2 linked regions of the Prochlorococcus marinus subsp. marinus str. CCMP1375 genome follow. The main gene of each other region encodes a partner of the protein of the gene in region 2 in a complex. Links are inferred from orthologs where the notes say so. Each region holds a gene or a part of one and is shown on either strand. Other genes may lie near its edges.

Evidence for each region.
Region 1: the proteins of prfA (region 2) and prmC are in contact, whole or in part, in a crystal structure (PDB 2B3T), measured with the Escherichia coli proteins. The link is inferred for Prochlorococcus marinus subsp. marinus str. CCMP1375 from one-to-one orthologs.

Annotation. Positions count from the first base shown.
Region 1 is NC_005042.1:340,364-346,836, reverse strand. The notes cover bases 1,517-4,421. They hold prmC (peptide chain release factor N(5)-glutamine methyltransferase), read right to left. Parts: upstream 3,458-4,421; coding sequence 2,576-3,457; downstream 1,517-2,575. Other genes in these bases: PRO_RS01800 (2Fe-2S iron-sulfur cluster-binding protein), read right to left, coding at 4,291-4,421; psbM (photosystem II reaction center protein PsbM), read right to left, coding at 3,992-4,144; PRO_RS01810 (acyl-CoA thioesterase), read right to left, coding at 3,458-3,907; PRO_RS01820 (L-threonylcarbamoyladenylate synthase), read right to left, coding at 1,963-2,550; minE (cell division topological specificity factor MinE), read left to right, coding at 1,517-1,561. Also shown: septum site-determining protein MinC, read left to right, coding at 1-281; septum site-determining protein MinD, read left to right, coding at 420-1,235; more of minE, read left to right, coding at 1,241-1,516; more of PRO_RS01800, read right to left, coding at 4,422-4,653; psbB (photosystem II chlorophyll-binding protein CP47), read left to right, coding at 4,897-6,450. UniProt on the Escherichia coli protein: Methylates the class 1 translation termination release factors RF1/PrfA and RF2/PrfB on the glutamine residue of the universally conserved GGQ motif, i.e. on 'Gln-235' in RF1 and on 'Gln-252' in RF2.
Region 2 is NC_005042.1:1,543,854-1,550,353, forward strand. The notes cover bases 3,513-6,444. They hold prfA (peptide chain release factor 1), read right to left. Parts: upstream 5,562-6,444; coding sequence 4,464-5,561; downstream 3,513-4,463. Other genes in these bases: alr (alanine racemase), read right to left, coding at 3,513-3,888; PRO_RS08245 (HNH endonuclease), read left to right, coding at 3,948-4,460; rpmE (50S ribosomal protein L31), read right to left, coding at 5,597-5,881; rpsI (30S ribosomal protein S9), read right to left, coding at 5,925-6,335; rplM (50S ribosomal protein L13), read right to left, coding at 6,332-6,444. Outside these bases: PRO_RS08215 (glycosyltransferase), read left to right, coding at 1-939; PRO_RS08220 (hypothetical protein), read right to left, coding at 909-1,376; PRO_RS08225 (photosystem I reaction center subunit VIII), read left to right, coding at 1,503-1,619; PRO_RS08230 (photosystem I reaction center protein subunit XI), read left to right, coding at 1,665-2,264; more of alr, read right to left, coding at 2,728-3,512; more of rplM, read right to left, coding at 6,445-6,500. UniProt on the Escherichia coli protein: Peptide chain release factor 1 directs the termination of translation in response to the peptide chain termination codons UAG and UAA.

The sequences.
Region 1 (6,473 bases), 1.2 Mb from region 2 along the record:
AAGCTGATGAAGATATTTTAATTCTCGGAGATGTGAATCCAGGCGCAACAGTTTTAGCTGGTGGGAATGTAATGATCTGGGGAAGGCTTCTAGGAATAGCGCATGCAGGCAAATATGGAAATAATCAAGCCAAAATAACTGCTCTTCAGCTTAGGCCTGTTCAATTAAGGATTGCAAACAAAATTGCAAGAGGTCCTAAAGAAAAACCAGAGTTAGGTTTAGCAGAAGAGGCAACTATCCAAGAGGAAGTAATTGTCATTAAACCAGCAAGAACCACCTGAACATTTTTCATTTCATAAAGAAAAACCCAGTTATATCTAGAAAAAAAATTTTTCCTTTCAATCTAAATTGATAATTTTAATTTTAGACATTGTTATTAGAGAGAATGCACTTAAAATTGTTCAACTTCGAAGAGGTCAGTGACGTCAGTTACGCGAGTGATACTTATCTGCTCAGGCAAGGGGGGTGTCGGCAAGACTACTCTCACAGCAAATCTAGGGATTTCTTTAGCCAGAAAAGGCTCCCCTACTGCTGTTCTTGATGCTGATTTTGGCTTACGTAATCTAGATCTTTTATTAGGTTTAGAGAATCGTATTGTTTATACAGCTCAAGAAGTTCTAGAAGAGACTTGTCGCCTTGATCAAGCCTTGGTAAAGCATAAACAAGAGCCAAACCTATCCCTGTTACCGGCTGGCAATCCAAGGATGCTTGATTGGCTTAAGCCAGAAGATATGAAAAAAATAGTTGATATGCTTACCAAGCAATTTGAATATGTATTAATAGATTGTCCTGCTGGTGTAGAAGATGGATTTAGGAATGCAGTAGCCGCATCTAAAGAAGCCATTATTGTTACTAACCCTGAGGTGTCTGCAGTAAGAGATGCTGATCGGGTAATTGGACTCCTAAATACACATGGGATCAAACCTGTCCAACTGGTTTTGAATAGGGTGCGACCAAAAATGATGGAAAGCCAAGAAATGCTATCAATTGAAGATGTGACAGATATTCTAGCTCTACCTTTATTAGGCCTAGTTCTTGAAGATGAGCAAGTAATAGTTAGTACTAACAGAGGAGAGCCTCTAACTCTCAGTGGGAGTCAATCACCTGCAGCTAGATGCTATTCAAATATCGCAGGGCGTCTTCGAGGGGAAGAGATCCCTCTTATTGACCCTTCTCAAGAAGGTTCTGGAATAGCAGACAAATTCCGCCGACTGATGCAAACAAAGATTTTTTAACTGAAATGACACTTCGAGACATTCTAAACAAATTGATGGGCAGACAGCCTGCGAGTGCTGCAAAAGCTCGAGAAAGGCTGCAATTAGTACTCGCTCATGACAGAACTGATTTAAGTCCAGATCTCTTGGAACAAATGAGAGAAGAAATTCTTAGCGTTGTAGCTAAATATGTAGAAATAGATTTTGAAGAAGGTGCAGTGAGTCTTGAAACTGAAGATAGAATGACTGCATTAGTTGCCAATCTTCCAATTAAAAGAACTCTTTCTGGAGAAATAAAAATAAAAGAACAGTCTTCAGCAGATAATTCTGCAAAAGCCGTTTCCTGATAAAACTCATCTATACAAATTACATTTAGTCCCTGCAACGAAGAACTAAACCCAATCTGCTTTGCTAGTAAAATAAAAAAGTTTGGAAAAGGCCAAACATTCCTCTAGTCTATTTAATAATGAGTGCCGGCTTAGCTCAGCGGTAGAGCAGCGCTTTTGTAAAGCGAAGGTCATCAGTTCAAATCTGTTAGCCGGCATCTAAACCTTTCTTGAATCAATTCAATCTTCATAAGTTTCTTTCGTAAATCCCCTTCCTGAAAAGAACCATAAAATTAAAAATATACTTATTAAACCTAAGCTCCTGAATTCCAGTAAATAAGTTCCAACAAATATTGTTGGCTTTAAAATCCAATGGAATCCAGATTGAAGAATCAAAATTAGAATCAAAAGCCAAGTCATTCTTAATAAAGCTCTTTAGGTATAACAGCACCTCTTCTTAATAACTGCCACTTCCCTGGTGATTTCCATTTTATTAAGGTGCTTGCCAGTCCAGACGATGTGGGCCAAGGGACAGGGCTCAAAAGAGGCAATTTTGGGAAGCATTGAGAAAGTTCATAAGGATCAATTAATGTTTCTTGACCAGATAAATTTGCGCTAGTAGTGGCAAGTGGCCCACTCTTATTAAGGAAATCCATAGACACTTCGCATGCAGGTATTCGAATACCAATTGAATCTCCACTTGGATTAAGTGATTGCACTATTTCTCCTGAAGCAGGTAAAACAATTGTTAAAGCTCCTGGCCAATAAGAAGAACACATTCTGATTGCGTCTTTTATTGCAACTGGCAAAACATATTTTAGTAATTGGTCTGTTGTTGAGCCCATTAAAATCAAAGGCTTACTTTTTGGCCGCTTCTTAATGTTCCATAATTCAATTGCATTCTTAGGGAAAGTAGCTAATGCTGGCAAAGTATCTGTAGGGATTAAAACTGGAGATCCTTTGTCAAGATATTGCAGTAGCTCCTTAGATTCGCAAAACGGGAAATTCATAATTGATTGAGGGAATAAACTGTCTTTAAGGGCGAAGAGCTAATCCAAAACGTCTTACTCCTTCCAAATCATTTTCAAAATCAACTTCCAAAAAGCCAGAGTCAACCATAAGATTTAATGCCTGTTCACTTTGATCAAAATTGTGTTCTAACAGCAACCACCCACCCGAACGAAGGCCTTTCATTGCACCTTTGATTACTTTACGGCATGAATCCATTCCATCATCCCCGCCACTAAGCGCCAAAATTGGTTCATGATCACGAACAACAGGATCAAGTTCACTTAAATGAGTCTTAGGAATATAAGGCGGATTAGCAACAACTAAATCAAAATTTCCCCACCAAGGTTTTAGAGGCTCCCACCAATCTCCTAAATGCAAAGAAACATTGGCATTTTCAGTTAAGGTATTTATGTTTGATTCTGCTAAAGCTAAGGCATCATTGCAGCAATCAGCTGCATGACCTTCCCATAAAGGCAAAGCTCTTGCCAATGCAACTGCTAATGCTCCAGAACCGGTACCTAAATCAGCCCATCTCCCATATTTCATTAATCCTGCGTCTACCTTTTTCAAAGCTATATCTATCAATATTTCAGTTTCTTGGCGAGGTATCAAAGCTGAAGAATTGACTTTCAGCTCAAAGTCTCTCCAAGGACATTTACCTACTAGATGCTGTAAAGGAATTTGATCACTTAAATGTCTCATCCAAATCAATGAGAGTTCTTCAAGTGATAAATCAAGCTTATGAAAAGAGCTTTGAAAAATTTTCAATTCTTGCAAAGTACTCCAACCCAATCCTCCTCCGATATCTAATAACCAATCAAGATCTACTGCTCGGCCTCCTTTAGACAACTCTTGCTTTCTCCAAATTAAAATTTCTTCTGCTGAAAAAAATCTTTCAAAAGACATTTAATTTTTAGATGGTCCCCGTTGCAAATCCCTAAGTGCTTTGGAAAGTTGCTCTGGCCCTTCCCTCAATAGACGATCGCCTGAATTATCACGTTGAATTAATACCAAATCAACATTAGCCAAAGCAGCGATCTCTCCTGAATTATTAAAAAAATCTGTTTTCCATCTCCATCGAGGACCTTTGCCTTGGAAAATCCAACTTTTAAGCAAAACCTCTTCACCATGCAAAAGTGAGCGCATATATTTTATTTGTAAATCCACAACTGGCATTTCAAATCCTTGATTTGATAAATCGCTATAAGCTAAGCCAACTTTAGATAGTGCATTAATCCTGGCCTCTTCCAACCACATTAAATAAGATCCATGCCACATAACACCTGCATGATCTGCATTTTGAGGCAAGACAGTTTTTCTAAGAACCCAAGGCTTAATTTCAGAATTTCCAGCCATAAAAAAAACTTTAAAGAACTAAAGACTCAACAATTGAAAAAGTCTTTAAATCTCTTAGGTTCTGATTTTCAGCTAAGTAGTTACTTAACTTTTTGGCCCAAGCTTTCCTTTACTGGAATCAGAGAAGAAACTTGATTTTTCTCCATCACTGGTGGAGATATATAGACCTACCAGGAAAATCGTTGGGATGCCAACAAAGAGCAAGCTGATAATAAAACCGAAATTTGTGGTTTCCATGAACTCAAAAAGCCGCTAAAAAGCTAGGAATTAATTCAGACTATAAAGGGATAACAGCCAACTCATTTGCAAAGAGCTTGAAGAATTAGATGTTGTAACGAGAAACAATCAAAATATTCATAAGCTTAATTGCAAAAAACCAGGAATTATTTTGGTAAATCCTTAGACAAAGCTTCATCCATCAATGATTCAACGTTAGCTGGCGGAGACTGTGGCTTAGTGAGGACAATTGCAGAAGTTTTGACAACCGCCTGACAAGCGAGTCTCCAATTACCTGGACGACCTCTCAGCTTGGTTTGCTCAATGTCCGTAATAGGTGACAAAGAATCTTGTTGCCCTTCTGCTACAGAAACATAACAAGTAATGCATTGACCATACCCTCCACAATTTCCCAATTTTCCTTTGAATCCATAAAGTTCCAGACCTTCCCTCAAAGCAACTTCTCGAAGATTTTCTCCAAATTGACACTTAACATCTCTTCCTTCTCTAACGAAACGAATAATTGGCATAGTTCGAAAAACAACAAAGTTGCAATTCAATTTTGACTTGTCAAACAGCCAAATGTCCCTAAATAACTGGCAAAAAGAACATTTTCACTGATTTTCTTTCGGTTCTAAATTCATTTTTCAATGTTGCTGGAATATCAACAGTCGTTGCAGCTGAGCACAACCTGCCCCTTCTCGATAGAAGAACCTTTACGATCATCGGGTCTAGCTGCATAATAAGCAGCTTCGTTACTCGAAATCTTACCCATGGGATTGCCCTGGTATCGGGTGCACTCAGTCGTAATTAACGACCCTGGCCGACTTCTGGCCGTGCACCTCATGCACACAGCTTTGCTAGCCGGCTGGGCCGGCTCCATGGCCCTATATGAATTGGCCATATTCGATCCTAGCGATCCAGTCTTGAACCCTATGTGGCGCCAAGGCATGTATGTCATGCCTTTTATGGCCCGCTTAGGGGTTACAAGTAGTTGGAATGGTTGGGACCTGACTGGCGGTGTCGGTTCATTCGACTTTGATTCATTAGGGTTCTGGGGAAAAGCTCTTCCTTATTCAACTTTTGAAGGCGTCGCAGCAGGTCATATCATCTTCAGTGGTCTGTTAATGCTGGCAGCTATCTGGCATTGGACCTACTGGGATCTTGAACTCTGGGAAGACTCTAGAACTGGGGAACCAGCTTTAGACCTTCCAAGAATTTTTGGAATCCACCTATTACTTGCAGGACTTGCTTGTTTTGGTTTTGGTGTATCACTTTCTTCAGTAGGAATGTGGGTCTCTGACCCGTACGGTCTTACTGGACATGTCGAGAAAGTAAGCCCGGTTTGGGGCGCATCAGGATTTAATCCCTTTAGTGCAGGCGGCATAGTCGCCAACCATATTGGGGCAGGTCTTATAGGAATAATTGGTGGAATTTTCCATATCACCAATAGGCCTGGAGAAAGGCTTTATAGGAACCTCAGGATGGGAAGTCTTGAAGGTGTACTTGCTAGTGCTTTAGCAGCAGTTCTCTTTGTATCTTTTGTAGTCTCAGGAACTATGTGGTATGGATCAGCAACAACTCCAATTGAGTTGTTTGGTCCAACCCGATATCAATGGGATTCCAATTACTTCCAAAATGAAATCAATAGAAGAGTTGAAGCTTCTATAGCAGATGGTGCAAGCAAGGAAGAAGCTTATTCAGCTATTCCAGAAAAGCTAGCCTTCTATGACTATGTAGGTAATAGCCCTGCAAAAGGAGGTCTGTTCAGAGCAGGTGCCTTAGTTAATGGCGACGGTGTCCCCACTGGCTGGCAAGGGCATGTTTCCTTCAAAGATAAAGAAGGAAATGACCTTGAAGTAAGAAGAATGCCTAACTTCTTCGAGAACTTCCCTGTAATCCTTGAAGACAAAGATGGCAATGTTCGTGCTGACATTCCTTTCCGCCGCGCAGAAGCCAAATACTCGTTTGAGCAAACTGGTATTACTGCAACGGTTTATGGTGGTGAGTTAAGTGGACAGACTTTCTCTGACCCAGTTGTTGTCAAGCGTCTAGCACGTAAGGCTCAACTTGGTGAGTCCTTCAAGTTTGATCGTGAGCGTTACAAGTCCGATGGTGTATTTAGAAGTTCACCAAGAGCTTGGTTCACATATGCTCATGCATGCTTTGGATTGCTCTACCTATTTGGGCACTGGTGGCATGCTGCAAGGACTCTTTACCGCGATACCTTTACTGGTGTTGATCCAGACATCGGTGATCAGGTTGAGTTTGGTCTCTTCAAGAAACTTGGAGATGAAACCACTCGCCGCGTCCCTGGGCGTGCTTAAACACAAGCAATCTTTAGCCATTA
Region 2 (6,500 bases):
ATAGATATATCTATTGTTATTCCTATCTTCAATGAGGAAGAAAGTCTTCCTCAACTTGTGCAAGAAGTATTAAATTCAATGAGACCAACTCAAGAGAAATTTGAACTGATTTTAGTTAACGATGGTTCTTCTGATAAAAGTGCTGAAGTCTTATCAAAGCTAAGTAAAGAGATCCCAGAGTTAATATGCATCTTACTTAGGAAGAATTATGGTCAAACTGCTGCAATGGCAGCAGGTTTCGACATATCCAATGGAGAAATAATAGTTAGCCTTGATGGTGATCTTCAAAATGATCCTGCAGACATACCATTACTTATAGATAAATTAAGAGATGGTTTTGATTTGGTTAGTGGATGGAGGTACGATAGGAAAGATTCAATAATTACTAGAAAATTTCCTTCTAAAATTGCAAATAAACTTATCGGGAAAGTAACAGGTGTTATTCTTAATGATTACGGTTGTTCTTTAAAAGCCTATCGACGTGAAGTGCTTTCTGATATGAAATTATATGGAGAGCTTCATCGTTTTTTACCTGTACTTGCCAATATTGAAGGTGGAAGAATAACTGAGATAAAAGTTAATCACAGAGCACGCAGATTTGGCAAAAGTAAATATGGAATTGATAGGACTTTTAGAGTCATGATGGATTTATTGACTATTTGGTTCTTAAACAGATTTCTAACTAGACCAATGTATATTTTTGGTTTTGGAGGGATAATTGCAATATTAAGTAGCTTACTAACAAGCTTTTACTTGTTAATAATGAAAATATTAGGAGAAGATATTGGCAATCGTCCCCTTTTAACATTTTCATTAATTCTTGGTGTCGCTGGTGTACAACTTTTTTGTTTTGGGCTTCTAGGTGAATTGCAAATACGTACATACCATGAAAGCCAAGGTCGCCCTATTTATCGCATTCGAGAAACATTAAGAGGATGACGAACTAACTTTATATTTTTAGTGTTCTGACTATGACCTTTAAATCTAGCAATTGCACTTGCTGCTTTTGCCACTACACGACTATCAACATCTCTCAAACCTAATTTTAATATCGGAAGAACTGACAAATCTCGCCATTTATCAGCTATTTCCATAGCCAGCAATCTTTCTTCTGACCCAGAGCAAATCAATCCTTTCATATATTTTCTAAGGTTGGATTTTTCTTTTGCAGTTTTTGGAGGCTGAAAATCAAAGAAATCCGAATGCATCTTAATTTTTTCTATATGAGCTGGCTCTGAGCGGTAAACCAAAGACATATGGTTTACATAACGATACCCCGAGAACTTAGTCGCAAGAAGTCTTTTTGGCTTTCGGCCAAATCCCAAAAGCGTTATAGTAATCAGCAAGGCAGCACCTGCAGCGAAAAATTGATTCATCGATTTAGAAGTGATAGATGTGTCATTGATTCGTATTGGATTGAACTTTTATGTCACCAATGGGGTCTTTACGTTTCTATTACACGTTAACTCTATACAGTAATGGTGGAACTTTTGGTATTTCCAATGTCTAGCGAGTTTGCCGCGACCTGGCTTCCTGCTGTCTTCGTCCCTCTTATAGGGCTTGTGACACCAGCAGTCTTTATTGTGCTCATTGGTCGGTACATCACAGCAACCGACTGAAACACATTTTGTTTCCCTTAAGTCAACAAAGTTCTTTATACGCCCATGACTGAATTCCAAGACCCTTTTTTAAAGTCATCTGAACCTGTCAAATTCAACGAAAAATACGTTGACAGCTCAGTTCGCCCTGGAGACATAGGAATTGTCGATCAGTGGGCTGTAACACCAGTCTCTGATCCATGCGTTGGTAATTTGTCGACACCTGTTAACAGTGGATATTTTACAAAAGCATTCCTAAATAATCTTCCCTTTTATAGGGGTGGACTTTCTCCAAATTTTCGTGGCCTAGAAGTAGGCGCGGCTTTTGGATATTTACTTTACGGTCCTTATGCAATGACTGGGCCGTTAAGAAATACAGATTATGCTCTTACCGCTGGATTATTAGGAACCATTGGAGCAGTTCACATACTTACAGCTTTATTGGTTTTATATAATGCCCCAGGCAAGGCACCTAATATCCAACCCTCGGACTGCACTATTAACAATCCACCAGCAGATTTATTTACGAGATCTGGCTGGGCAGATTTTACCAGTGGATTCTGGCTAGGTGGTTGCGGTGGAGCAGTATTTGCCTGGTTACTGTGTGGCACGCTTCATCTAGATACAATAATGCCTATCGTTAGAGGAGTTTGGGCAGCTGGTTAGTATCATTAATTGTTGATCGAAAAAATTGCCCGAGAAGGTTTAAACACTTTCTCGGGCAATTTTTTTCGATCAGCTACAACTTTGAATATCCTTTAAATGATTTTAATTGAAAAGCATAAACAATTCATTTCTTGGTATCAAAAAAAGCTTGGCCTAAGTGATTACGGTTTGCTATGGCTAGTTTTTTTTAAAGGAGTAATAGTTACTCTAATTATTCAAAAATTGCTAATAAATTAGTTCAAGAACATGATCTTTCTATCAATTTATTAGATCAACTCAACGAATATTTGTTGAGTTGACATAGAGCGGAGAGGGAGGGATTCGAACCCTCGACAGGAGTTGCCTCCTGTAACTCCTTAGCAGGGAGCCGCTTTCAACCACTCAGCCACCTCTCCAGCAATATCAATACCTTATCAAGCCAAGATTCATAAATAAAGAAATCATGCTGATTCCTTCAGAAATATCAAATTACCACTCTGGGCAGCCGGTATTTAAAACTACACAAAATCTCCCAAGGAATAGATCCACTTATTTCGCTCCAATCATATGGTGTTATCGCTGAATCTCCATCAACCCCAAGTAGAGTAACAACTGATCCTATTTGTATTTGAGGACTTTCAGTGATATCTATAACAAGTTGATCCATCGTTATTGAACCCACTTGTGGATAAAACTTTCCATCAATTAATACAGACATTTTCCCAGATAACGCACGACTTATACCATCAGCATATCCAATTCCCACAACTGCAAGTCTACTAGGGCGCTGCGTTATAAAAGTATGGCCATAACTAACTCCTGTGTCAGAAGGAACATCTCTCAAAAGAGTAACTTTTGCTCTAACAGCCAAAGCAGGCTGCAAAGAGAAATTATTCCTTAAATCTTTTAAAGGGCTATAACCATACAAAGCCAAGCCAACTCGAACCATATCAAAATGTAGTCCTTTGTCTCTAAGAGTTCCTGCTGAATTAGCTAGATGCCTGTAAAGAGGCTTTCCTCTTGGCATCACGCTTGACAAAAGTGTTTCAAATTTTTCTTTCTGTTTGCTAGTAAATGAATTTGCTTGACCATTTGCTTCTACATCAGCCAAAGCAAGATGACTATAAATTCCTCGAAGAGAAAGATTTTTAAGGTTGTCAACAAGTTGAATCAGCTCTGAGGCAAGCCTTAAATCGCATCCCAGCCTTGTCATGCCTGTATCAACTTTTATATGGACACAAAACTCTTTGTCGTGAGATTCAGCAATTTGATTGCACAATAAGGCCTCTCTAGCACTGCTTAATGTGGGCATTAAATCCCAATGAATGCAAGCATCTAAATCTTCGGGATTAATTAAATTGCCAAGAACAAGTATCGGACAAACAATCCCTGCCTTTCTTAGCTCCAATGCTTCCTGCAATGTTGCCACTCCTAAATTAGTAGCACCACCAGCCAAAGCAGCTTCGGCAACAGTTTCAGAACCATGCCCATAACCATCTGCTTTAACAACTGCCATCAACAAGCACTGTTCATCTAATAAACTTCTAATGGCAAGAGTATTTGCCTTTATTGCATCTGGGGACACCTCTACCCAAGCTCTCTGGCGTGGATCAATTTTATTTAAAGGCATAGAAGTGGTAGCCAAGATAAAAGCAACTTTCCTTCAATACAAGTATGATGATTCAAAATTAACCAGCTGGCAGAATGAGCCAGGTTCTAGTATTAAATGCATCTTATGAGCCTCTGAACATCACCACTTGGCGGAGGGCTACAGTGCTGATGATGAAAGGGAAGGCTGAAAGTTTAGAAGAAGATTCAAACCATCCCATTAGAAATAATATAAATCTGCCAACTGTTATAAGACTGCGATATTTCATTAAAATTCCATATAGAGAAGTTGCGCTTAATAGGAAGAATCTCATTCAAAGAGACAATTATTGCTGCCAATATTGTGGATATGCTGGAGAAAAATTATCAATTGACCATGTTCTTCCTAGAAGCAGAGGAGGCAAAGATTCATGGGAAAACGTTACTACAGCATGCCTGTCATGCAACATAAAAAAAGGTGATCAAACGCCTAAAGAGGCAAACATGCCATTAAAAAGACAGCCTCATAAGCCATTTGGGACACTATCATTTGAAGCAACTAAACAAATCGACTCGGGACTGTATAAAGAGTGGAGTAAATACGTAATAGGATGGAGGAATACAACGTAAAAATTACTCTTCTGATTGATTGCCCAACTTTTCCATTTTCAATCTTTGTTCTTCGGCAATACAAGCACCTATCAAATCATCCAATTCCCCTTCTAGCACTGTCTCTAATGGAAAATTTACACCTAAGCGATGATCAGTAGTACGATTGTCCTTGTAATTGTATGTACGAATTTTTTCACTCCTATCACCAGTTCCGACTTGGGCTAATCTTGCAGAACGCTCTTTAGCATTAGCCTCTTCAATTTCCCTCTCTAATAATTTAGCTCTAAGTATCTCCAAGGCTCTTTCTCTATTTTGCAATTGAGAACGTTCCTGTGTACAGAAAACTCTTATCCCTGTTGGCTTATGCAGTAAATCAACAGCTGTCTCTACTTTATTTACGTTCTGTCCACCAGCTCCTCCAGATCTAGCAGTACTTATTTCTAAATCAGTTGGTTCTAATTTAACTTCTACTGGATCTGCCTCGGGCATTACTGCCACTGTTGCAGTAGAAGTATGAACTCTCCCTTGTGATTCTGTAGCAGGAACTCTCTGCACCCTATGCACACCAGCTTCGAATTTAAGTTGGCTAAAGACTGCTTTCCCTTTGACAGAGATAATCAATTCACGAAACCCACCCAAGTCAGCCTCAGTTGCACTCATAGCCTTTACGACCCAACCTACTTTGAGACCATATCTCTCATACATTCTTGCCAAATCACCTGCCCAAATACAGGCTTCATCCCCTCCAGCACCAGCTCTAATCTCAAGCATTACACTTCTTTCATCTCTTGGGTCTTTAGGCAAAAGGGCTAAAGTCAATCGATTAACTAAATCTTTCTCAAGCTCTTCCAATCTGATTAACTCTTCTTGGGCTAATGCCTCCATCTCTTTATCTGATTTACTTTGACGAAGTAACTCTTTTGCTTCTTTGTACTCCAAATCTATCGCTTGAAGTTCTTTATAATCTAAAACCAAAGGCTCTAATCTTGCTCTCTCTCTGGCAATTGTTTCTAGTTTTTTTGGGTCTGATGCAACATCAGGATCGGCTAATTGCAATTCCAAGTTGTTAAAAGTTGCACTTGCTGTCTCTAATCTTGCTTTCAAGGTTGAAGTGTCCATACCACATCAACTCAAAATGTTTGTAAATAAATTAATTAGGACCCCTTTGATGATGAATCCTCAGAAGTTTCTTTTTTAGATGACTTTGTATTCTTAGTGCTATCTTCATCGGGATTAGCCATGCCATATTTACGCATAAAGCGATCCACCCTACCTTCAGTATCAAGAATTTTTTGAGTGCCGGTAAAGAATGGATGATTTCCACTCCAAACATCAACATGAATCTCAGGTTGAGTCGAGCCAGTAGTCATAACGACCTCTCCATTGCAAATAACCTTTGCATCTGGATACCAATTAGGGTGTATATCTTTTTTGGGCATTACTAAAAATAGTGTGAGAGTACAGGGGATGAAAAAGAAGTTTTTAGCGTTTAGAGAACTGAGGTGCTTTACGCGCTTTCTTTAATCCATATTTACGCCTTTCTTTAGCCCTAGGGTCTCTACTAAGATGACCCTCTGTTTTTAAAGGTTTGCGATTATCTACAGATAGTTCACATAAAGCCCTAGCAGCTCCTTGCTTAATTGCATCAGACTGCCCAGTAAGACCGCCACCATAGACGTTGACTAAAACATCATATGCTTCTCCTAATCCAAGTGTATGCAATGGGGCTTTTACAGCAGAAAGATATGCAGGATTAAAATTCAAATAATGATCTCCTGGTCGTCCGTTAATTGTGATTTTTCCAGTGCCTGGAATTAATCTGACTCGAGCTACAGAAGTTTTTCGTCGGCCAGTGCCCCAATAGACAACAGCATTCTTGGAAGAACTATTCATTTAACTAATTCGTTGGTAGTAATACTAAGAACCTGAGGGTTTTGAGCCGAATGAGGATGCTCAGAGCCCTTATAAACCTTCAACTTTCTAAAAAGTTGTCTGCCAAGAGCATTGTGTGGAAGCATTCCTTTAATAGCTTTTTCAACAATTCTTTCAGGAATTCTT